2 regions of the Paenibacillus sp. FSL H8-0283 genome follow, and region 2 is predicted to be linked to the other one. Evidence: a T-box and tRNA genes for the amino acid it is inferred to sense, from the RefSeq annotation. Region 2 holds a T-box; the other holds one or more tRNA genes.
What was found. A T-box is a leader RNA that pairs with one kind of tRNA and senses whether it is charged. The one in region 2 lies ahead of trpS (tryptophan--tRNA ligase), so its partner is inferred to be a tRNA-Trp.
Positions count from the first base shown of each region.

Region 1: it encodes a tRNA-Trp, which carries the amino acid that the T-box ahead of trpS (tryptophan--tRNA ligase) is inferred to sense. The anticodon was not compared.

Region 1 is NZ_CP150295.1:5,933,812-5,938,000, reverse strand. Features, by position in the region: rRNA gene MHI52_RS26295 (23S ribosomal RNA) at 1-595, shown strand, start outside; tRNA gene MHI52_RS26290 (tRNA-Asn) at 662-737, shown strand; tRNA gene MHI52_RS26285 (tRNA-Ser) at 741-832, shown strand; tRNA gene MHI52_RS26280 (tRNA-Glu) at 842-913, shown strand; tRNA gene MHI52_RS26275 (tRNA-Val) at 981-1,056, shown strand; tRNA gene MHI52_RS26270 (tRNA-Met) at 1,074-1,147, shown strand; tRNA gene MHI52_RS26265 (tRNA-Asp) at 1,175-1,252, shown strand; tRNA gene MHI52_RS26260 (tRNA-Phe) at 1,348-1,423, shown strand; tRNA gene MHI52_RS26255 (tRNA-Thr) at 1,443-1,518, shown strand; tRNA gene MHI52_RS26250 (tRNA-Tyr) at 1,528-1,613, shown strand; tRNA gene MHI52_RS26245 (tRNA-Trp) at 1,620-1,693, shown strand; tRNA gene MHI52_RS26240 (tRNA-His) at 1,723-1,795, shown strand; tRNA gene MHI52_RS26235 (tRNA-Gln) at 1,818-1,892, shown strand; tRNA gene MHI52_RS26230 (tRNA-Gly) at 1,897-1,971, shown strand; tRNA gene MHI52_RS26225 (tRNA-Cys) at 1,978-2,051, shown strand; tRNA gene MHI52_RS26220 (tRNA-Leu) at 2,058-2,136, shown strand; gene MHI52_RS26215 (methyltransferase domain-containing protein) at 2,320-3,246, shown strand; gene MHI52_RS26210 (helix-turn-helix domain-containing protein) at 3,477-4,189, opposite strand, start outside.
Region 2 is NZ_CP150295.1:5,823,103-5,827,291, forward strand. Features, by position in the region: gene MHI52_RS25685 (metal-dependent hydrolase) at 1-201, shown strand, start outside; gene MHI52_RS25690 (alpha/beta-type small acid-soluble spore protein) at 318-536, opposite strand; gene MHI52_RS25695 (hypothetical protein) at 657-857, shown strand; gene trpS (tryptophan--tRNA ligase) at 971-1,963, opposite strand; T-box leader at 2,038-2,306, opposite strand; gene MHI52_RS25705 (aldose 1-epimerase) at 2,552-3,526, shown strand; gene MHI52_RS25710 (alpha/beta-type small acid-soluble spore protein) at 3,732-3,965, shown strand; gene MHI52_RS25715 (hypothetical protein) at 4,051-4,189, opposite strand, start outside.

The DNA.
Region 1 (4,189 bases), 110 kb from region 2:
CAGAATGGTTGGAAATCATTCGAAGAGTGCAAAGGCATAAGGGAGCTTGACTGCGAGACCTACAAGTCGAGCAGGGACGAAAGTCGGGCTTAGTGATCCGGTGGTACCGCATGGAAGGGCCATCGCTCAACGGATAAAAGCTACCCTGGGGATAACAGGCTTATCTCCCCCAAGAGTCCACATCGACGGGGAGGTTTGGCACCTCGATGTCGGCTCATCGCATCCTGGGGCTGAAGTAGGTCCCAAGGGTTGGGCTGTTCGCCCATTAAAGCGGTACGCGAGCTGGGTTCAGAACGTCGTGAGACAGTTCGGTCCCTATCTGTCGTGGGCGTAGGAAATTTGAGAGGAGCTGTCCTTAGTACGAGAGGACCGGGATGGACGTACCGCTGGTGTACCAGTTGTTCCGCCAGGAGCACCGCTGGGTAGCTATGTACGGACGGGATAAACGCTGAAAGCATCTAAGCGTGAAGCCCCCCTCAAGATGAGATTTCCCAGTATGTAAGACCCCTTGAAGACGACGAGGTAGATAGGCTGGGGGTGGAAGTGCAGCAATGCATGGAGCTGACCAGTACTAATCGGTCGAGGGCTTATCCAATAGCAAGTTGTAATTCGCATGTTTCGTTTCGAATCTAGTTTTCAGAGAACGATCTCTGAAGCATATTCCCTGATAGCTCAGTTGGTAGAGCACTCGACTGTTAATCGAGTTGTCACAGGTTCGAGCCCTGTTCGGGGAGCCATATGGAGAGGTGTCCGAGCTGGCCGAAGGAGCACGATTGGAAATCGTGTAGGCGTCACAAGCGTCTCGAGGGTTCGAATCCCTCTCTCTCCGCCATAATATTAAGGCCCGTTGGTCAAGGGGTTAAGACACCTCCCTTTCACGGAGGTAACAGGGGTTCGAATCCCCTACGGGTCATAATAACTTCAAAAAAAGAAGTTGATTTTTACAACAAGATTATGGTATGATCATAAATGTGTTGTTCGGAGGCTTAGCTCAGCTGGGAGAGCATCTGCCTTACAAGCAGAGGGTCGGGGGTTCGATCCCCTCAGCCTCCACCATATAAACTTTATAACGACGCGGGGTGGAGCAGCCCGGTAGCTCGTCGGGCTCATAACCCGAAGGCCGCAGGTTCAAATCCTGCCCCCGCAATTATACTTTCCTTTGAGAAAGTGATCTGGAACCGTGGTGTAGTTGGCCTAACATGCCTGCCTGTCACGCAGGAGATCGCGGGTTCGAATCCCGTCGGTTCCGCCATTTAATCTTTACATGAGGCAAACTGTTCACTACATCTGCTGTATGGCACTGATGCCCTATATAAAGTGTAAGGAATTAAGATTAGACTTTATTATGGCTCGGTAGCTCAGTCGGTAGAGCAGAGGACTGAAAATCCTCGTGTCGGCGGTTCGATTCCGTCCCGAGCCACCATTTTTAAATAATTTAATAAGCCGGTGTAGCTCAACTGGTAGAGCAACTGACTTGTAATCAGTAGGTTGGGGGTTCAAGTCCTCTCGCCGGCACCATGTAATCCTGGAGGATTAGCGAAGTGGCCAAACGCATCAGACTGTAAATCTGCTCCCGTACGGGTTCGGTGGTTCGAATCCATCATCCTCCACCAGTTTTTAGGGGCATAGTTTAAAGGTAGAACAACGGTCTCCAAAACCGTTGGTGTGGGTTCAATTCCTGCTGCCCCTGCCAATTAACTTTTTAGAAATTAACCTTTTATGGCGGTCGTGGCGAAGTGGTTAACGCACCGGTTTGTGGATCCGGCATTCGGGGGTTCAATTCCCCTCGATCGCCCCTTTGTTTTTTCATTTTTTATTGGGGATTAGCCAAGCGGTAAGGCAACGGACTTTGACTCCGTCATGCATAGGTTCAAATCCTATATCCCCAGCCATTATGCGGACGTGGCTCAGCGGTAGAGCATCGCCTTGCCAAGGCGAGGGTCGCGGGTTCGATTCCCGTCGTCCGCTCCAAAATATGGCGCCATAGCCAAGTGGTAAGGCACAGCTCTGCAAAAGCTTTATCCCCAGTTCGAATCTGGGTGGCGCCTCCAGCATATGCCGGCGTGGCGGAATGGCAGACGCGCTCGACTCAAAATCGAGTGGGAAACCGTGGAGGTTCGAGTCCTCTCGCCGGTATATTGAATAGCCCTACATGTTGCTTATGCAATGTGTAGGGCTATTTTTATTTTATATGAAACGATTTATGTGCAGTAAGAAAATCTAGAGTAAGAGAAGATGGACGTTAATAAAGATTGACGTATGATTATATTGAGTATATTGTAGATAAGTAAAGTCTTTAATATGGAGGAGTGAAGTAGAGTGACTAATGGAAAAAATGTATCGGATACCGATCTGTTATTTGATCTTTCTGTATGGGAAGAGGCATGGAAGAATCGTCCGAGAAGTTCAAAATATAAGAAGAAAAGCGCCCCCTTTAATATAGAAGAAGCTTTTGAGCGATGGGCCAGGGATTATCATGCACAGTCGTTCACTGAAGAAGGAAAGCAGCGTTCTGAACGCATTATGGGCTGGATTGAAAACCAGGGTGTGGAATTCTCAGGATTATCCATATTGGACATTGGAGCGGCCTCAGGCATATTTACCATTCCTTTTGCGGAAAAGGGGGCAAGTGTGACGGCAGTTGAGCCTTCTGAGTTGCTTGTCTCCCTTATGAAAGAGACGATACCTCCAGCTCTGGAATCCAAAATCGAAATCGTAAACGAACGATATGAGGAAATCTCTATTCAGGATAAAGGCTGGGAGAAGAAATATGACTTTGCATTTGCATCCATGTGTCCGGCGATGTCGGATTGGGAAACGATTGAGCAGGCGATCAATTGTGCCCGGAAGTATGTGTATATAAGTACTATGGCGGGACAGAAGGAACACACACTAATGGATGAACTTAAGGATGTACTGGGTGTAACTTCTTCACACAAGGTCGATGATATGGGGTATATCCAACAGTTGCTGTATTTGAAGGGTTATTCTTATACGATGATCATTACGAGAGAAGTTAACTCATTTGAAGTACCGGTGGAAGAGATTATCGAGAAGCTGCCAGAATGGCTTAATACGTATGAGTTACCATCGGATGAAGATTCCCTCAGATTGGCTGAGGATTACATTAGCGATACGTACAAGGATAGTACTGTGACCTTCTCACGTGGAGGAAGATTTGGTAAAATTCTAATTCAACTTGAACAGCCCAATATGAAAACAGTTCGCACTAAGGATAAGCGATAAATCGCATAAGCGTGGCACGTGTAATGATAATCAGGAATTGAGACTGAGACAATGTAGTCTAACGTCTAAGATGGCACTAGGAAGCATCACAACGCTGTGCCAAAAGATGAACGGTTGAAACATATGAAGTTAAGATTGCAGAAGTGAAGGTGTAAGTGAAGGGAGCAGGTTATGTGCTCCCTCTTTTTTGAAGCCACTAATTCATCAACCGCTTTGAACCAGACCCTCGTTTATTTAGAGATGTTCGACACTTCTGCTTTCTGCTTACGCTCCCGATACTGGCCGGGGGTGATTCCTTCCCATTTACGGAATGATCGGATAAAGTTTTGCGGATTATTGTACCGAAGTCGTGCTGCGATATCTTTAACGGTTAGATCACTTTCGTCCAGCCATTTTTTAGCGATGTTAAATCGGTACTTGGTCAGATATTCACTAAATGCACAGCCTGTCTCTTTGCGGAAAACACTACTTAAGTAGTTGGCATTGTAGTGAAGCTTAACAGCACATTCCTCAAGCGTCAGATCCTTATCATAATCTTGATGAATCATGGCAATCATTTTCTCAGATATATGCTGATACTGGGCGTACTGTCTCGCTTTAAAAACCTGGATGACGGGCAAGATGACTTGATATTTAAACCAATCCTCAACTTCAGCAGCGTACTGCAAACTATGAAGTTCATGAAACATCGAACCACGACCTTGGGAGATCTGTCCGAGTCGTATGCCGGATTCCTGAGTCATTTGCAAAATATGCGTGAGTAGCCTCGTAAGAGCCACCTCATACTCCTCCGGTGTAACCTCCATACCAAAGATCACTTCAAGCAGTTGTTTCAGAAGAGCAGATGCCTGGACTTCGTCCGCATTTTGAATAGCTTGGATCAACGAATATTCCAATGATTCCGGGTAGGTCATGGACCAAGTGGGAGCGTAATGATCTATGT
Region 2 (4,189 bases):
ACCTCCTATGCGGTGGCAGAGGTTGAAGAACTGCCTGCTGGTTACAAGGTCCGCTGGGCAGATGTACGTTATCGACACCGGAAACAATATCCATTTGTCGCTGTGATTGTGATGGATCGGAATTTCGAGACGATTGATACGTATGTAGGCTGGTTAAGCGATGAGAAAATGGATAAAAAACTTTTATCTGCACGCCCTTGACGAAGTGAGCATGTCAAGGCACAATCAGACATAGGAACTGATACGCGAGAAAGCCCGGAGCGTTTCCGCTCCGGGCTTTCTGTTTATCCTGTTTTGTTGCTGTTGGTTAAAATAAATTATTTGCCAGACCCAGCCAGAGACTGCTCAGCGATTTGTACCAGACGTTTGGTGATATATCCACCCAAAGATCCTGTTTCACGGGAAGTGTAGTTACCATAGTAACCGTCTTGTGGGATAGTTACACCCAGTTCCTGTGCAGCCTCGATTTTCAATTGTTGCAGTGCTGAATTTGCCTGAGGTACCACCAAGTTGTTAGAACGAGATCCTTGAGCCATATTTATAATCTCCCTTCAATCTGTGTCTGTAATGTAATTGCAAGCTTGCAAGATTATTATGGCTCGTAGGCTACAGGTTATACGGAGTTTTACTAAATTTGTAGATGGAGGTTTTTCCCAATGAGTAAAGGCTTGTCTTTATGGTTCGCATTCTCTTCGATTATCTTGTTAACGGTTTCAGCAATTATGATCTCCTACTCCGGTTGGTTTGCTGCACTACTGTTTGTCCTGTCCATTGCCAACATTGGCTGGGGATTTGTGATTCGTGCCAAAAAAGAACGTCAGGAAGTTCGTTCGGCTGCTTCAGAGCCCACTTCTTGATTAGGTCATTTGATAGTTCAATAATGAACGCACAAAAAAGAGGAGTCCTTCAATAGGGCTCCTCTTTATTTATGTTAACTATTCATTGCATGAAATGAAGATCTTGTTCAGGGCTACTGTTTACGTCTCGGAACAAATCCCATACGTTCTTTCACTGCATCCAACGTTTGAGCAGCAACTTCTTCTGCACGACGGGCTGACGTATCCAGAACATCCGCCAATTCGCCAGACTCACGAATCTCATTATATCGTTGTTGCAGCGGTTCAATCACAGATACAACCACTTCAGCCAGTTCCTTTTTGAACGGACCATACATCTTGCCTTCATAACGCTCAGCTACTTCCTTAAGCGTCATACCTGCACATTCAGCATAAATACTCATCAGATTGCTGACTTCCGGTTTGTTTGCCGGATCATATACGACTTCACGTCCCGAATCTGTAGTGGCACGGCTGATTTTTTTACGAATCACATCCGGCGGATCCAGCAGGGCAATATAGCTGCCAGCGTTAGGGTTACTTTTGCTCATTTTCGAAGAGGCATCATCAAGTGACATTACCCGTGCACCCACCTGCGGAATATACGGATCTGGAATGGTGAAGTACTCCCCATAACGGTGGTTAAAACGTCCTGCCAGATCACGTGTCAGTTCCAGATGCTGCTTCTGGTCCTCACCTACTGGTACAAGGTCAGCATTGTATAACAAAATATCAGCCGCCATTAATGATGGATACACAAACAGTCCGGCACCAACGGAATCTTTACCGGATGATTTATCCTTAAACTGAGTCATGCGTTCAAGCTCACCCATGGAGGTCAGCGTTGTCATCAACCAGCCCAATTCCGCGTGCTGCGGTACATGGGATTGCAGAAATACGTTAGATTTCGACGGATCAATGCCTGCTGCAATAAACAGCGCAGCTACCGCTTCCGACTGTTCACGCAATGCTGCTGGCTCCTGAGCCACGGTGATGGCGTGAAGATCAACCACCATGAAATGACATTGATAGTCATGCTGGAGTTTTACAAAATTTTTGATTGCACCAATATAGTTGCCCAATGTGAGCTTACCGCTTGGCTGAATACCTGAAAGTACTGTTTTCATTACACATAACGCCTCCCTGATTGTATATAAAAAACTCCTGCCATTCTCTGCGAACGCAAAAAGGCCCCACATCCGCAAGGGACGTGAGACCGTGGTGCCACCCTTATTCGCTTTTCTTCGATTGCTCCTGACCCTGAAATCAAGTCAAGCTGAAGAAATGCCTTCATTGTTCCGTAACGTGGATTATACGGCAGACTCTAGTGGGGCAAGCCCATCTCTGGCTTAACCTGTTCAAACCTACACTCAAGGGTCCATTCGGTAAAGAGCTCACACCGGTTCACATCAACCACCGGCTTTCTGGAGAGGATTCTCTTGGCCTACTTATCCCTGTCATCGATTTCATGTCATTTAATTCTAATAAATGCTTTCAGAGTTCCATCTTAATGCGCACAGGCGTGAATGTCAAAATGAGTTGAACTTTTTTACCCGAGACATCAAAATCTGTTATGATGGAATTGCTTATCCTGTTGCCTGCTTCACACGAAATAGCGCAGGAAATAGCTGGCATGTACACAACGACACGCCTGCAGCAGTAGCTTCATCACAACTGCTTGCAGACAGATTTCAAGTGGGAAAAGGAGCATCGATATGAAACAAGTGACCAAAGGCCAATGGAATGGTTACGACACGTATATCCTACATAGCCGTGAATTGGAAATCACCCTGCTGCCGCGTCTTGGAAATAATATTATTTCTATTCGCGATTTAGTGCAGGACAGAGATGTCGTCCGCCGTCCGGATGAAGACGATCTTGCCTTTTATCTGCAGAAGCCGTACCATTTTGGCGTTCCTCTCCTGATTCCACCAGGGCGCATTCATCGTGGACAATTCGAATATGAAGGCGTTCGTTACCAGTTTGATCAGAACACGGCGAATGACAACCATATTCACGGTCTCCACCGTACCCAATCCTGGTGTGTCAGTGACATTGAGGAAGATGAAGACGGCTGTGCAATTACGACTGAATTACTGACCGAAAATGAAGAGCATTGGATGGCCCAATTCCCGATTCCCCTAAAACTTGAGATGACGTTCAGTCTGCAAAACGCTGTATTTAGCCAGCGTCTGCGAGTCACCAATCTGAGCTCAACACCTGCTCCTTTTGGGATGGGATATCATACATGGTTTTTGTTAGACGGCAAACCTGCCGACTGGACACTGCAACTGCCTGTTTCCGGAATATACGGACAGAATGAAGAACAACTACCGACAGGTGAACTGGAATCCCTGGGTGAATGGTCTGCTCTGAACGAAGGCATCAATTTGCAGGGACGTAACTGGGATACCCTGTTGAAAGCTACCGAAGGTGAACCGGCTACGGCTTACTTACGCAGGCAAGATGGGTATACATTGAAATATTCAGCAGATGAAACATTTTTCAAACATTGGGTTCTCTTCACCAAAGGTGAATCCGATCAGTTCTTGTGCATTGAACCGTACACTTGGCTCCCGGATGCACCTAATTTGGCTTTATCGGATGAACAAACCGGGTTGATTCGCTTGGAACCGGAACAGCCTGTTGAGTTATTTACACGTATTGAGGTTATACCTCCTACAGACTAAGCGAGCTGATCATGCTCTACTTTGCTTTTACGCATATCACCCTATATTTTGATATCCAAATACAACTTGCCGACCCGCATTGGGTCGGCTTTTTTATGTGTCCTGTGCACTGATATTTATCCATATTTTCCCTTACGCCATATCATGTATATTTCCGTATTCTCTAACCATACTAACATCACCAACCCATAAGGAGGTGACACATATGTACGGAAATCAAAACCAAGGTAGCGGTAGCCGCTCCAACAACCTGGTCGTTCCCCAAGCAACAGCAGCATTGCAACAATTGAAAATTGAAGCTGCTCAAGAGCTGGGTGTAACTATTCCACAAGATGGTTACTACGGTAACTATACTTCCCGTGAGACAGGTTCTCTGGGTGGATACATCACTAAACGTCTGGTGCAAATCGCTGAGCAGCAATTATCGGGTCGTTCGTAAGCTCGTAATTATTGCTTGAGCCTAAGCAGAATCCAAAAGTAAAAGCGGCCTTCTTCGGAAGTGCCGCTTTCTCTTGTGCAACTAATTAGGAGGTCGACTCCATATCTGAATCCTTGTATGTATTGGTTCTAGGGTAACGAATCATCAGGCTCGCCATATTGTAATTAGACTCCATCGTTGCATCTACCAAAATCATACCTTGTCTTACTGTGAAGTCGTACGAT